DNA from 3 places in the Cellvibrio sp. genome. Region 3 is predicted to be linked to each of the others. Evidence: predicted binding sites of a transcription regulator. Region 3 holds the regulator's gene; each other region holds the start of a gene.

What was found. The regulator PhoB, encoded in region 3, activates phosphate uptake and scavenging genes when phosphate is short. The targets are predictions, from matches to a motif close to TGTCATAAANNTGTAACA.
Region 1: ACWA6V_RS15690 (GNAT family N-acyltransferase) is a predicted target of PhoB. The motif match lies at 2,220-2,237, and genes of this name have one in related genera.
Region 2: ppk1 (polyphosphate kinase 1) is a predicted target of PhoB. The motif match lies at 900-917, and genes of this name have one in related genera.

The regions. Positions count from the first base shown of each region.
Region 1 covers NZ_JBRFPI010000282.1:571-5,625, reverse strand. Annotated here, with positions in the region: partial or broken gene serB (phosphoserine phosphatase SerB) at 1-621, opposite strand, end outside; gene ACWA6V_RS15695 (hypothetical protein) at 929-2,071, shown strand; gene ACWA6V_RS15690 (GNAT family N-acyltransferase) at 2,308-4,065, shown strand; gene ACWA6V_RS15685 (hypothetical protein) at 4,050-4,979, opposite strand; partial or broken gene ACWA6V_RS15680 (hypothetical protein) at 5,041-5,055, opposite strand, start outside.
Region 2 covers NZ_JBRFPI010000171.1:19-5,073, forward strand. Annotated here, with positions in the region: partial or broken gene ACWA6V_RS11735 (hypothetical protein) at 1-182, opposite strand, end outside; gene ACWA6V_RS11740 (DUF4156 domain-containing protein) at 458-775, shown strand; gene ppk1 (polyphosphate kinase 1) at 978-3,041, shown strand; gene ACWA6V_RS11750 (rhamnogalacturonan lyase family protein) at 3,471-5,055, shown strand, end outside.
Region 3 covers NZ_JBRFPI010000040.1:131-5,185, reverse strand. Annotated here, with positions in the region: gene phoR (phosphate regulon sensor histidine kinase PhoR) at 1-659, opposite strand, end outside; gene phoB (phosphate regulon transcriptional regulator PhoB) at 837-1,535, opposite strand; gene ubiA (4-hydroxybenzoate octaprenyltransferase) at 1,652-2,518, opposite strand; gene ACWA6V_RS04120 (chorismate--pyruvate lyase family protein) at 2,993-3,553, opposite strand; gene ACWA6V_RS04115 (HU family DNA-binding protein) at 3,747-4,022, shown strand; partial or broken gene ACWA6V_RS04110 (dicarboxylate/amino acid:cation symporter) at 4,103-5,055, shown strand, end outside.

The DNA.
Region 1 (5,055 bases), on a different contig from region 3:
AATCAATGTTGAATCCATATCGAAACATACCAGGCGGCGATTGCGGCGATACACCGTATCGCGCTGGAAGGCGACATCGATATTCAAACGCGCTGACAACTCCATAAAGTCCGCGCGCAGTGCTACTAAATCTGCAGGCATTCCCCGCACTGAAAATTCTACGCAGGCGCTACCCTGATGTTCTTCGCCCGCATCCAAATCGGCGAGTGATACACGGCCAGACAAACGGCTGATGCTGTCGATATTCAAACCGTGTTTGGAAGTCACCGCCGTTAACTCGGCAATCATCGCCGCATCGATTTGGCGCGCGAGCAGCGTAACTATGTGGCGGGTTTTGCCCTGTTGCTCCGCCCAATGCTCGTAGCTTTCGGCGGTGATGGTTTGAAAGCGCACCTGAATACCGAGTGGCTGGGTGGCTTGTTGGATTTGGTCGAGCAGTTGCGCGCGCACATCGGCGGCGATACGCAGCTCAACCAAAATGCCCAGTGCCAAAGTATCGTGGATAACGGCTTGGCCTATATCCAATACACGCGCTTCGCAACGGGCAAGCACATTGGTAATAGCGCGGGTGATGCCGGGCTGATCCTGCCCCGATGCATTAATCAATAAAAGTTCGTTCACAGTGCCTCTCTATAAGGGGTAACAAACATACGTATTGGCCCGGTGCGTGCTAACTTTTACTACCGGTCACCGCCGCATGTACTTGGGGGCGATTGCGCAAAGCGCGCATTCTAGCGGAATTCATGGCCGCTCACAGCAGCTTCCAGACACGAACTGTGCCTTAGCACGCATCGATAACTTAGGCTAGAATGCGATTCCACACGACATATTGCTGCCATTGGGGCGAGCATGTGTCTGACCACCGACCCCGGCAGGAACTGGGGTTGAATCATGAACGCAACATGACGAGCACGGACTTAACAACAAAATGGCATTGATCAATACCTACCGCACCTACCCACAGCTCAGCCTTTGCAGCCTGCTTCTGATCGCACTCGGTGCCTTTGGTGCCTGGGCCTATATTCACAACAGCGAACAAAACCAGCGCGAGCAGATCAGTCACTATGGCCAAGTGCTCGCCAACAGCGCAGCACGGCAAGCTGTAAATGCGACCCTGCAACAGGACTTGGTAAGCCTTCAAGCGATCCTCCTCGAAGTCGGCCAATATCCCAATGTAGTAGGTGCGACCATCCACAATGTGGAAAACCAGCTGCTGGTGCAAAGCGGTTTTAAACCCAACCAGGAAATTAAAGGGCGCCGCTACAATTTTTCAGCGCCCATCGCATTGCACAATAATGTCGCCGGTTATTTGGAGGTGACGCTCGATATGCCAGTACACACCGAGCGTGACTACCGCTTTTTTATGCTGTGGATGGCGGCGGTATTTTTCTCGCTGCTGGTGATCTGGTGGTCGATCCAGCGCCAGTGGTGGTCGCAATTAAAAGATAAATTGCCCACGGCGAGTGAAATAGTCACGGCGGTTGTGGAGAAAATGCCTACGATCAACGAAGCGCCCGAACCCGAGCCGGAATTACCGAAACAAGTATCTGTGCGTTTGAGTTTGGACATTGTGAATATGGGCAAGCTGTACCAACAATTGAACAGCGAAAGTTTTGCGACTGTGCTGCGCCGTTTTGAAAAGCAATTGCAGGGCGTGCTGAATTTATACAGCGGCCAGCGCCAGATGTTATCGGGCGAGACACTCATTATTGATTTCACTGGCGAAGCATTTTACGAATGCAGTTTCCGCGCAGCATGCGCCGCGCAATTGTTGAATAGCTTGGCCGCCAAAAGCCCCAGCCCCCGCTTGCATTTGGCGGCAGCCGTACATGAGTTATCGGCACCGGTAAGTTCCAATAAATCGCTACTGAAAGATTTTGTGGTGCAACATAACAACCATTTAAAACCGGACAAAGGCGAAGTCTTAATTAGCCAGCGTTTGATCGATGGCGATTTGCAGGAGCATCTGGAAATTGTGAGTGATAGCGGCAAGCTGATTGGTTTGAAAGCGCCCTATGCGGCGCTGCTGGCGAAACAGGAAGAGCAACTTGTTGGTGCGACTACTGCCTAGCCGTGTGCGATCTGGATTGCGGTATTCCATCCGGGACACGCCGTAAACCCATCCATGGGGGCTCATCTTCGACATCCATGTCTCAGACGGTCCCGGATAGAACACCGCAATCCAGCTGCAAGATTTTCGCAACATTTTGGATTTGTACTGTCACACACCTGCAACAATTCCATCACATAACCGTCACCGATTAGTCATAGCCTTGCAGTATCGCCCATCGCAAGGTTGTGACTACCATGCTCAACATCGAACAATCCATTACCAATAAATTCCCCGGCTTTACCCAGCAAGCGCCGATAGTACGCAACTCCACGCTCAGTATTCTGCGCAAGCTCACCCACGAGCGCGAGATCAATGCGTTTTTGCGCGAGCATGAAGGCAACCGCGGGATTGATTTTATCGACCGGATTTTTGAATATTTTAATTTCAGTTACAGCATCTCCCAGCGCGAGCGCAACAATATTCCCTCACAAGGGCGGGTGATTATCATCGCCAACCATCCGATTGGTTCACTCGATGGTTTAGCACTGCTGCGGTTGGTAAGCGAAGTGCGCAAAGACGTAAAAATTATCGCCAACGATATGTTGATGGCCTTTGAGCCGCTACACGATTTACTGCTACCGCTCGACAATATGACCCGCGCCGCTTACAAGCAAAGTTACAAAAATATCCTGCAAGCACTCAATAACGACGAGGCGATTATTATTTTCCCGGCGGGCGAGGTATCCCGCGCAAGCCCGACCGGAATTAAAGATGGAAAATGGCAGGCGGGGTTTTTGCACTTTGCGCGAAAAACCAATGCACCGCTGCTGCCGATATTTGTCTCCGCCAAAAATTCAATGCTGTTCTACAGCGCCTCGATGATTTTCAAACCGCTGGCGACCGCCCTGCTCGCGCACGAAATGTTTAATAAACGCTCGGCGGAAATTAAATTCCGTGTGGGTGAGATGATTCCGCACCATGCACTGCAATCGGATCAACTTGCCGATAAAGCCTTAATCAAACGCCTGAAAAAACACGTCTATAAAATCGGCAAGGGCATTTCATCCAAAAAAAATAATGCGCCAGTTTTTGTAACGGAAAAAACTATCGCCCACCCGGAAGATCGCTCCGCGCTGAAAAAAGAATTTAAAACCGCGCAACTAATTGGCAGCACCCGCGACAACCACAAAATCTTTTTATGCGATTACAACCAACACCCGGTGGTACTGCGCGAAGTTGGCCGCCTGCGTGAACAGACGTTTCGCTTAGTCGGTGAAGGTACAGGCAGCCGCCGCGATCTGGACAAATACGATCACTACTATCGCCATTTGGTATTGTGGGACGAAGAAAAGCTGTGTATCGCTGGTGCCTATCGCTTAGGTGAGGCGCACAAATTGATGAAGAAAAAAGGCGCGAACTCGCTCTACACGGCCGAGTTGTTTGATTTCCATTCATCGCTTACTCCCTATTTGGAACAAGGCTTGGAATTGGGCCGCAGTTTTGTACACCCGGATTATTGGGGAAAAGCCAGCCTAGATTATTTATGGCAAGGGCTGGGGGCCTACTTATCTCATCATCCGCAAGTGCGCTATGTATTTGGCCCGGTCAGCATGAGTGCGCACTACCCCAAAGTGCTGCGCGATTTATTAGTGTTTTATTACGAGCGTTACTACTCAGTGAAAAATGCGAATGATGAAAACCTTGCAGAAGGCAATCACCCGCATGAAATTGATGAAGACGTATTAATCGATTTACAGCACCGCTTCGCCAAACTCGATAGCGAACAGGGCTTTGAATTGCTGCAAGAAGAGTTTAAAAAACACGATTGCAAAATCCCCGTGCTGTTTAAACAATACGCAAGCCTGTATGAAGAAGGCGGCTATCACTTACTCGCGTTCAGTGTGGACTCAGAGTTTGGCAATTGTGTAGACGGATTATTTATGGGCGATCTAACTTGTATGAAAGAAGCAAAACGGAGCCGCTATTTAAAACCCACTCAATTAACCGAGTAACCAAACTCTTCCGGCTGAAACCAGTAACGGGGATTTAGATAATTAGTGTCGTTAGGTAAGAGCGGATTAGGGATATGTAAAATAACGCCATTTACAAGGGTTTTATTTAATGGAAATACATGACTGGTGAGTGGGTGGTTTTTCATATACAAGAGAAACTCGCCCTCATCGATCATTTTTTCCAAACCTCTCTCAATCCATTGAGCTAGCTCTTCATTGCCCGGTCTAACAAAAAAGTACACCGCAAACGGATAATGTAAAATCAACGTTTTTTGTTCAGTCAGCTCAGGGTATGACTTAGTACGTTCAATTAATTCAGGCACAGCCTCATAATAGCCTCGCGGAAAATAATCACAACGCCTCGCTACCACTTGCTGATACAGCCCTTCTAATACAGCCACTTCAGTTACTCGCAAGCCAGCAGAACGCATGATATCCACATCAGGCCAATCCAGCCCTTGGCATGCAAGCAAATGCCTTAACTCTGCACCATGTTTAACGCTGTCAAATTCACCTTGCCTATCAGTGCGGATAATAAAACGACGATATCCGATTAAACCTCTATCCAATGGTATACGAATAGCACGCAGTTTTTGCTCACGCTCAATACTGGTGCCCATCCAATATACATCAATCATTGTCCCTCGATTTAATTCGCGAATAGCTCGCCCTTGCTCCATGATGCTAGTCTCGCGCAGTTCAGGGATATCTCTCCCGGCAGCTCCTTTGGCAAGCGCTTGGCGCAGTAACTGGGTGTAGTAGTCTTGTGCAACACGAGAATCAGGTTGAGGTTTGGGTATGTTCACAACCGATGACACGGCACTATCAGAAAGTGCATACACCAGAATGACTGATAAGCAAAATCTCGTTACTGACATTAACCCAGCCTCTTTGTAAAAATAGATACGTTGCATCCTGTCCGCGCCACAATAATCATTTCTAGAGGGATAGGGATGACAGTCATCACACGTCAAGTTATCGCCTAAAGTC
Region 2 (5,055 bases), on a different contig from region 3:
CCAAAGGCGCCGTTTTCAATGGCAATCGCGCCGCGTTCCGGATCATCGTCCCAGTTTTGGTAGATCTTGCCGATCAGGAGGCTTATCCCCATAGGGATGGCGAGAATAATCAGCAGCTTGGTCAGCCGCCATAAACTGCGTCGGGAAAATAAATGACTCAGGCCGGTTTTTAATGCGCCCATAGGGTTAACTCCTCTTTAGCGATTTTCCTATCGGTAAACTTCTTATGTTGGTTGTGCGACTATCAGGGTTGCAGCAAAATCCACTCACGCGAAGTAAGTAGATGCTCGCCAAAGATACTACTCATGGGCGCGATTACCAAAAATAATTATTACTGCACATTACACCGGCGGCACGCCGATCGCCGCGGCTTGCAACTCGGCCGCTATGGGATTAGTGTAGCCGCGAGTTTTTTGTCCCCTGATTATTGATTAATCATTTCTGAGGAAAATTATCCATGAAAAAAACCACTCTCCTGTTAGCCGCCATCGTCAGCCTGACCAGTGCTTGTAGCTGGGTAAAAGTGAGTGAGCAAGGTGCCAGCGTAGCTGTTGCCAATGCCGCCAACGTACGCAACTGCGAAAAAGTGCGCACCGTGAATGTCAAAGTAAAAGATAACTTTGTAGGTTCGATGAAGCGTTCACCTGAAAAAGTGGCGACTGAACTGACTAACCTTGCACGCAATGAGGCCACCCAATTTGGCGGCGACACCATAGTGCCAGCAAGTTTGGTAAAAGATGGCCGCCAGAGTTTTGATGTATATAAGTGCAACTAATCGTCTTCAGACCTTGGGTGCTTGCCCAAGGTCTCCCTCGATCCCCACGCTCCTTATTCCCGCTTTTTGCACTAAGCCCACTCTTGCACCCAAAACTTTGCTAGTGTTAGCACCAGGCAACTGCTGTCTTATTTCTGTCACATGATTGACATAATCTGGCGCGAATTATTGGCTAAACACAAATCGGTTAACGAGGTACAAGGTGTCTAACGCCTATTTCAATCGCGAGCTGAGTCTGCTCGAATTTAACAAACGCGTCCTTCATCAAGCCTACAACCGCAGTTTGCCGCTGTTGGAACGGCTGCGCTTCCTGTGTATTTTTTCAACCAACCTCGACGAATTTTTTGAAGTGCGTGTAGGCGGCTTGGTAGAAATACTCGAGCGCAACGCGCCACCCACACAGGGACCAGACGGCTTGACCCAAACCCAAACCCTGAATGAAATTTCCCTGCGCGCCCATGAATTGGTGGCCGAGCAGTACCGCATACTCAACAGCGAATTGCTCCCGTCCATGCGCGAACAGGGAATTCAAGTATTGCGTCGCGAAGATTGGAGTCAGGAGCAAATTCAGTACCTTAAGCACATTTTTTTGTCCGATGTACTGCCTGTGCTCAGCCCGATCGGGCTTGACCCTGCGCATCCATTTCCGCGCATCCTCAACAAGAGTTTGAATTTTATTGTCCGGCTCGATGGCAAAGACGCCTTCGGCCGCAACTCCGGCCGCGCGATTGTGCAGGTGCCGCGCTCGCTGCCGCACATTATTGAATTGCCCGAAGCGCTGAGTATTAACGGGCGCAACTTTGTATTTATCTCCTCCATCATCCATTTTTTTATGGCCGAAATATTTGTCGGCATGACCGTGATGGAAAGCTATCAATTCCGTCTCACGCGCAACTCGGATATTTTTCTCGACGAAGAAGAGACCGACGATTTATTGCGCGCCGTACAAGGTGAGCTGGCCTATCGCCAATACGGCGATGAAGTGCGTCTGGAAATTACCGACACTTGCCCCGCTGAACTGGAGCAATTTTTATTGCAGCGCTGCGAAATTAAAGAGCGCGATTTGTACCGGATTAATGGGCCGGTGAATTTAAATCGCTACGGCGATTTGTTTGATTTGGTCAAAGATGCTGCGCATTATTTCAAACCCTTTGTGCAAGCCATGCCCAAACTGCCCAAGCGCACCAACTCCTATTTTGAAGTGTTGCAGAAGCAAGATATTTTGCTTCATCACCCGTTTGATTCATTTCAGGGCGTGGTAGATTTTTTGCGCGAAGCCGCCGCCGACCCGAATGTGTTGGCGATTAAACAAACCTTGTATCGCACCGGCTCCAATTCACCCATTGTGGATGCACTGGTCGCCGCCGCCAAAGCCGGTAAAGAAGTGACTGCGATTGTGGAATTGCGCGCGCGTTTTGATGAAGAGCAAAACGTGGCACTGGCGGAGCGCTTGCAACGTTTTGGTATTCATGTGATCTACGGTGTGGTGGGTTTTAAAACCCACGCCAAGATGATCCTGGTCGCGCGCCGCGAAACTGGCAAGCTGCGCTACTACGTGCACTTGGGCACCGGTAACTATCACCCGCGCACCAGTAAAATTTATACCGATTACGGTTTGCTCACCTCCGACAAAGATATCGGCGAAGATGTGTACCGCATCTTTTTGCAATTATCAAGCATGGGCAAAGCGTCCAAAATGGAAGCGCTTTTATACGCGCCTTTCACCTTGCACAAAGGCATGGTGAAACGCATCCGCACAGAAAAAGAACATGCGGAGCAGGGCAAACCGGCGCGCATCATCGCCAAAATGAATGCGCTCTACGATGAAGAATTGGTGAACGAACTTTACGCCGCATCGCAAGCCGGTGTGCAGATCGATTTGATCGTGCGCGGTGTTTGCCAGCTGCGCCCGGGTGTTGCGGGCCTGTCAGAAAATATCCGCGTGCGCTCGATTATCGGCCGCTTCCTCGAACACCATCGCGTGTTTTATTTTGAAAATAACGGCAACCCGGAATTATTTTGTTCGAGTGCCGACTGGATGCTGCGCAATATGTTCCATCGCGTAGAGACCTGCTTCCCAATCAAACACAAAAAAATCCGCGACCGTATTTTGGAAGATATGCACCTCTACCTCGCCGACAACACCCACGCCTGGTTATTGCAGGAAGATGGCAGCTATGTGCCCTGCCAAGTCCAGGAAGGTGCGGAGCTGGTCGATGCCCAGGCGATTTTGCTGGAGCGCTGGTCGGCGCACGCCGTCGTTTAAACGCGCATCAACCGATCATCTGTGCGTTCCAACATGCAGGCCTCTTGCAGCGGAGGCCTGCAATAATTCCGCAGTATTCTATTCATTGATGAAATCTTTACTTTGTATGAGAAAAAACCTTGTAACCGGTTTCTCATTTTGTGCAACCAAGCACCACCCAAGTCGCATTTGTCGCTAAATAAGCCTTCCATATAAATCCGATTTATATACTCTAGCCAGACCCGCTTCCGGCCCCCAAACCGGATCTCTCCAGCGGAGCGCCCGATCCCATAATTTTAATAAAACATGCTGTACCTGACGCTCGGCAAAGTGTCGCAATACCCGAAAACCTGACGCAGGGGCTTACTACCTCATCGCCATAGCTACGCGCCTTGGCGCCGCAGGTGCAAGCCTCATGATTATCACTACGAATAATGAGCGAGAACCATCATGGTCAAACGTCATCCGCAGCCCTGGCTGCGCAAAACCTTATTGGCATGTTTGTGCGCCGGGCTGACCGGCATTATGGCGGTACCCAGCTTTGCCGCCCGGCAAGCGGAGTATCTGGATCGCGGGGTAGTCGCACTCCCCTCCGGCAGCGGCGTGTTAATCAGCTGGCGGATGTTGGGTAATGACCCGGCCAATATCAGTTTTAACGTCTATCGCAATGGCAGCAAGGTCACTGCATCGCCCATCACCAACAGCACTAACTATCTGGATACCAGTGGCACTACCAGTGCGGCTTACACCGTACGCGCAGTCATTAATGGCACCGAACTGGCGGCCAACCCTGCCAAAGCCACCTGGGCCAACCCCTATTTGGCAGTCAACCTCAACCGCCCTAACGGCGGCACTACACCGAGCGGCGAAGCCTATACCTACTCACCCAATGACCTGAGCGTGGGTGATCTGGATGGCGACGGTGAATATGAAATCGTCGTTAAATGGGACCCATCCAACGCCAAAGACAACTCGCAAAGTGGCTATACCGGCAACGTCATTGTCGATGCCTATGAAATGAATGGCACGCGTTTGTGGCGCATCGACTTGGGCAAAAACATCCGCGCGGGCGCCCACTACACCCAGTTTATGGTTTACGACCTGGACGGTGACGGAAAAGCTGAAGTGGCGATGAAAACCGCACCGGGCACGCGCGATGCGGCGGGTACCGTGCAAGGCGGCAGCAATGCCAATACTGACTACCGCAATGCCAGCGGTTATATCCTCACTGGCCCCGAATATCTCACCGTGTTTAATGGCCAGACTGGTGTCGCCATGGCATCGACGGATTATCTACCCGCGCGCGGCACAGTCAGCAGTTGGGGCGATAGTTACGGCAACCGCGTGGACCGCTTCCTCGCTGGCGTTGCCTATTTGGATGGCACCCGCCCAAGCCTGGTCTTTGCCCGCGGTTATTACACCCGTGCCGTATTGGTCGCCTGGGATTGGCGCAACGGTCAACTGACCCGCCGCTGGACGTTTGACAGCACCGCCAGTGGCAATGGCGCCGCTGCTGGCCAGGGCGCGCACAGCCTGACGGTGGGCGATGTGGATCAGGACGGCAAAGATGAGATCGTCTACGGCGCCGCCACCATCAATGACAACGGCACCCTGATGTACTCCACCGGTCTTGGCCATGGCGTTGCCTTGCACCTGTCCGACTTCCTGCCCAGTCGCCCTGATTTGGAAGTATTTATGGTGCACGAATCACCCTCCAGCTACGGTAATAACGGGGTAGAGATGCACGACGCCAAAACCGGACAAATCATCTGGGGCTTTCAGGGCGGTGGCGATATCGGACGCGGCGTGATTATGGACATAGATCCACGTACAGCCGGAGCCGAAAGTTGGGCGAGCGCAGGCGGCATCAACAGCGCCATCGGTGGCCAGATCACCACCAGTAAACCGGCATCGACCAACTTTGCGGCCTGGTGGGATGGCGATTTGCTGCGCGAACAACTCAACAACACCATGATCGATAAATGGAACTACAACAGTAGCAATAGCTCGCGTTTGCTCACCGCGTACAACTACG
Region 3 (5,055 bases):
ACTGTCAGCGGTGTTCGTAATTCGTGGGATACGTTGGCGACAAAGTCTTGTCGCATCTTTTCCAGATTGTGCAGTTGGGTGACATCGCGCACCACAATCAGACGCTCCTGCTTGCCGAACGGAGTGATCTGGAATTGCAGATGCCTGGAGGGGAAGCGTGGCGAGGGCAACTCCAGCGGCTCCTCGAAATTGCCTTCTTCAAAATAGCTGACGAATTTGGGGTGACGGATAAAGTTGATCACCGATTGCCCCTGGTCTTTGGTGTGCAACGCCAGCATGCGGTGTGCTGCAGGATTCCAGAAGTCCAGATGGCCGCGCGCGTCGAGAATAATCAAGCCGTCTTTCAACGCCGAGCTAATTTCCTGGATACGGTTGATAACTGCTTGCAGATTGTCTTTCTCGCCCCGCTGGTCGCGCTGCAATTGGTAGATGTTGTCGAAAATCTGCCCCCAGATACCGCTCGCTTCAGGCGGGTGATCGGTTTCCTGGCGCAGCAGCCATTGGTTGAGGCGACGCATCTGCCAGAGCATCATCAGGATATAAATCGCACAGCCGATCAGCATCCAAAGCGCATAGTTATCGCTAAAGAAGCCAATCAAGCTGCAAATGGCGAGGATAATCAAAATACGCTGGAGTTCAGCGCTAAAACCTTTTAACAAGACCTAAACCTCGTGGCACATAGCAGTAGCAAGGTCGGGACTTCGTTGCGAGACCGTCTGCTGCATGGACGACCCACATGGATGTGGGAAGTGTCGGAGTTTGTAGGGAACAAACCCGACTGCTGCATTCGAGTTTACATAGAAAAAGTCACGACCTTGCTACGGAATTCAGGGGGATCAGGCTTCAATACGGGTAGAAAAACGATAGCCCGTACCGCGCACTGTCTGGATCAAATCTTCGTGGCCGTCGATAGTCAGCGCTTTGCGCAAGCGCCGGATATGCACATCTACCGTGCGCTCCTCCACATACACATTGCCGCCCCAGACATGATCCAGCAACTGGCTGCGAGTATAAGCCCTTTCCTGATGAGTGAGAAAAAACTCCAGCAGGCGATATTCCGTTGGCCCCATATCCACCGATTGGTTATTGATGGTCACGCGGTGGCTGGCCGGGTCAAGGCACAGGCCTTGCACCGTGATGGGGGCAGAGTTGATTTGCGGGTCAGCGCGGCGCAATACCGCTTTCAAACGCGCCACCAATTCGCGTGGCGAGAAGGGTTTGGTGATGTAATCATCAGCGCCCACTTCCAGCCCCTGGATCTTGTTATCTTCCTCACCCTTTGCGGTGAGCATGATGATCGGGGTGTTGGCGGTCACTTCATCGCGCTTCAAGCGGCGCGCCAATTCGATACCACTGGTACCGGGCATCATCCAATCGAGCAGGATCAGGTCGGGTTTTTCATCGATAATGATGCTGTGCGCATCCTGTGCGTTGCTCGCTTCCATGACTTGGTACTCAGCCATTTCGAGCGCCACCCGCAGCATATCGCGAATTGCGGATTCATCGTCAACGATCAGTATTTTGCGACCAGTCATAAGTGTTCTGCCTGAAAAAACCACGGGGCGCCCCACAGGTTTGTGAAGCTATTGTTGCAGCTTATTAAATAAGTTCAGTGTTACACATTTATGACAAGGTGCAGGATATTTGGCTCCTAGCGAAAACTATAGTCCATAACAATCCCGGCAAAGACTGCGACTCCCACCCAGTTGTTATTAAGGAACGCCTTAAAGCAGGCATCGCGCGCGCGAAAGCGGATCAGCCACTGTTGATAAATAAATAAACCGGCAGCGGCGACCAGGCCGAAGTAGTAAACAGTGCCCAATTCAAAGCGATTCCCAACCAGTACCAGTGAGTAGAGCGCCATGATTTGTAATACGCCAGTCATTAACCGGTCTTGCTCGCCAAACAGGATGGCGGTGGATTTAACGCCGATTTTCAGGTCGTCGTCGCGATCTACCATGGCGTAAAAGGTGTCATAGGCGACGGTCCAGAGAACGACCGATATGTAAATCAGCCACATTCCCTGATGCAATTCCCCCGCTTCTGCGGCATAGGCCATAGGGATTCCCCAAGCAAAGGCGGCGCCCAGTACCACTTGCGGCAAATGGGTATGACGCTTCATAAAGGGGTAACAGAAGGCAAGGAGCAAGCCGCCGACCGAGAGTTTGATGGTGAGCGGATCGGTAAACAGCACTAGCGCGAAGGCGATAAGGCAGAGTGAGATGAACAAACCAATCGCCTCGCGGCTGGATACGGCGCCTGTGGCCAGCGGGCGATCTTTGGTGCGCAGCACCTTGCCATCGATCTTGCGGTCAGCGAAGTCGTTGATCACACAGCCGGCTGCTCGCATCACTATCACCCCCAGCACAAAAATCACCAGATTCTTGGTGCTGGGCACGCCCTTGGCGGCAATCCATAAGCTCCAGAGGGTCGGCCAGAGCAACAGCAGTGTGCCAATCGGACGATCCATGCGCGTCAAGCGCCAATAAATGGCCGCTTTGTGCTTGAGTTGGGCGATAAAGTCAGTCTTTCCGCTGTTTTTCGCAGCACGTTTGATGATTTTTGCGGCATGGACATTCGCCCAGTCATTAGCTGGGGCGGTTGGCTGATCACTAGCATCAGGTGATATGGGGCCAACAGGATCTACTGACTGTGTGATCACTGCTGGATCCGGGACGGTAACTTTGGGTTTGCGCACCGCAGGTTTGGGGGTTGCTGCACCGGTTACTTTTTTTGGCGCTGTTTTGGGGACGGCTTGCTTGGCTTGATCGGGTTTGGTGGCTGCTGCAGCTGCGGATTTTTTAGTAACAGCATCGCTAGCAGCAGGTTTGGCGGCTTTCTTTGTCGCCGGTTTGGCAGCGGTATTAGGTTTGGCGCTAACGCCGTCTGTATCTGCACGTGCGACTTTTTTCGTCGCCGGTTTTTTGGGTGCAGCAACAGGGGGTTTTGCATCTTCGGGATTTGTCATAGCCAAAACGCCGTTTTATTAAGGTTATCGGGGCAAGTGTAGCGGGAGCTGGGCGGCAAAGGCCGGTAAAAATACTTCGCTCACCAGCAGCGGCTTCTGCTGCAGGTAAAACACCGAGCGGCGCCCCCAGAGTTGCTGGTTGCCAACCAGATCAGCGGGAGCATAGGCATGATCGCGGCTAATCCGCGCTACCGCAATGGCACTGCGTGTTAACTGTGGTTGACTGAACAAAAACGCACCCAGCGGGCGCGTGCCCTGCTTGCGCAAGTGCCGCAGTTGGCCGGTCAGGCTGGCAAGCGGCAAAATGCTGCGTGCAAATACCCAGGGTTCGCCATTGCCGCAGAGGATCACCTCGCGGATCAGTGCCAGAGCTGGCCGCTTCATCCCCAATACCTGACATTCATCCAAGCGCGGCAGCCCGATAATCTGCCGCACCAGTTGTACCTTGAACTGGCCACCGCTGCGGGCGATCAGGCGTGCAGTCAGGGAACCGCTATCCATCAGCCAATCTTGCATGGCCAGGCTTGGGCGTTGGCATTGGGCGATACGCGCCATTGGCTGCCATGACGGTGACGGCTGGGGCAAACCTGGCTCCTTTATCGATGTGAAAAAATAGGGCGATGGGGATGAATGGGGCAGCAGTTTATCAGCTTGCGTTCTATCGGGTACGGGATTGTGTACGGAAATCCTATGTGGAAAAAGCCGGTGCAAGTCTGCCGCAAACAGGTTATTGCAGGTAAACTCCCTGACTTATCGCTAAAAACCCAGGAGAGAAATCATGCATAAGACCGACATAGTAGTAGCACTGGCGAATAATACCGACCTCGGCGTCAACAAGGCTGACCTGGTGGTCTCTGCCTTTATCGAGCAGATCACCAATGCGTTGAGCCGCGGCGAATCTGTCGCCCTGCTTGGTTTCGGTACTTTCAATGTGAGCGCCCGCGCAGCGCGCGAAGGACGCAACCCACAAACCGGTGCGACAATCCAAATAGCCGCCAGCAAGACGGTGACTTTTAAAGCCGGCAAGGGCTTGAAAGACGCTGTCAACGATTAAAATTTTGCCCCATTGCGGCAGGCAGCTGCCGCCCCCCATTAATCACACCGACCACACAATAATTCCAAGAGGTTTCCCGCATGACGCTAACCAATAAAATTTTACTCGGTATGGTGCTGGGGGTGCTGGTGGGGGTAGCCCTCAATCTGGCACTGGGGCTAAATGAAACTCATGCGGTAGCGACCACGGCGACTGGACAATGGATTCAGGTTTTTGTCGTCAATGGCTTGCTGGATACCATTGGCCAGATTTTTGTAGCATCGCTGAAGTTATTGGTAGTGCCGCTGGTATTTGTATCACTGGTGTGTGGTGCAGCATCACTTGGTGGGCATAACCGCATGGGTGCGCTGGCGACCAAAACGGTTGTGCTCTATTTATTCACCACCGCCATGGCCATTGCGTTGGCAATGGGTGTGGCGACCCTGGTGCAACCGGGGGCAGGAGTAGATATGGCGTTGGCCAGCACCTATGCCCCACCACCCGCCCCCTCAATCAAAGAAACCCTGATCAATATTTTCCCCAGCAACCCGGTGCAGGCCATGGCCGAAGGTAATATGTTGCAGGTGATCGTATTTTCCATTTTGTTTGGTATCGCCATCTCGCGCACAGGCGGCGAGATCGGCAGCAACATGCGCACTTTTTTTGAACATCTCAATGAAGTGGTGTTGAAGATGATGATGTTGCTGATGCAGTTGGCACCCTACGGCGTATTTTGTCTGCTCGCGAAATTATTTGCCAGCATCGGATTTGCAGCGATCATCGATTTAGCTAAATATTTTTTCACGGTATTGCTTGTGCTTTTACTGCATGGTTTTGTCGTGTATGGAACCATGTTGAAAGCATTGACCGGATTGAGCCCAATTATTTTTTTCAAAAAGATGTGGAAGGTTGCCGTGTTTGCATTCAGTACCGCATCGAGCAACGCCACCTTGCCGGTGACTATGCGCACCGTTGAACACGACCTGGGTGTCGATAATAAAATCAGCAGTTTTTCAGTCCCTTTGGGCGCAACTATCAACATGGATGGCACCGC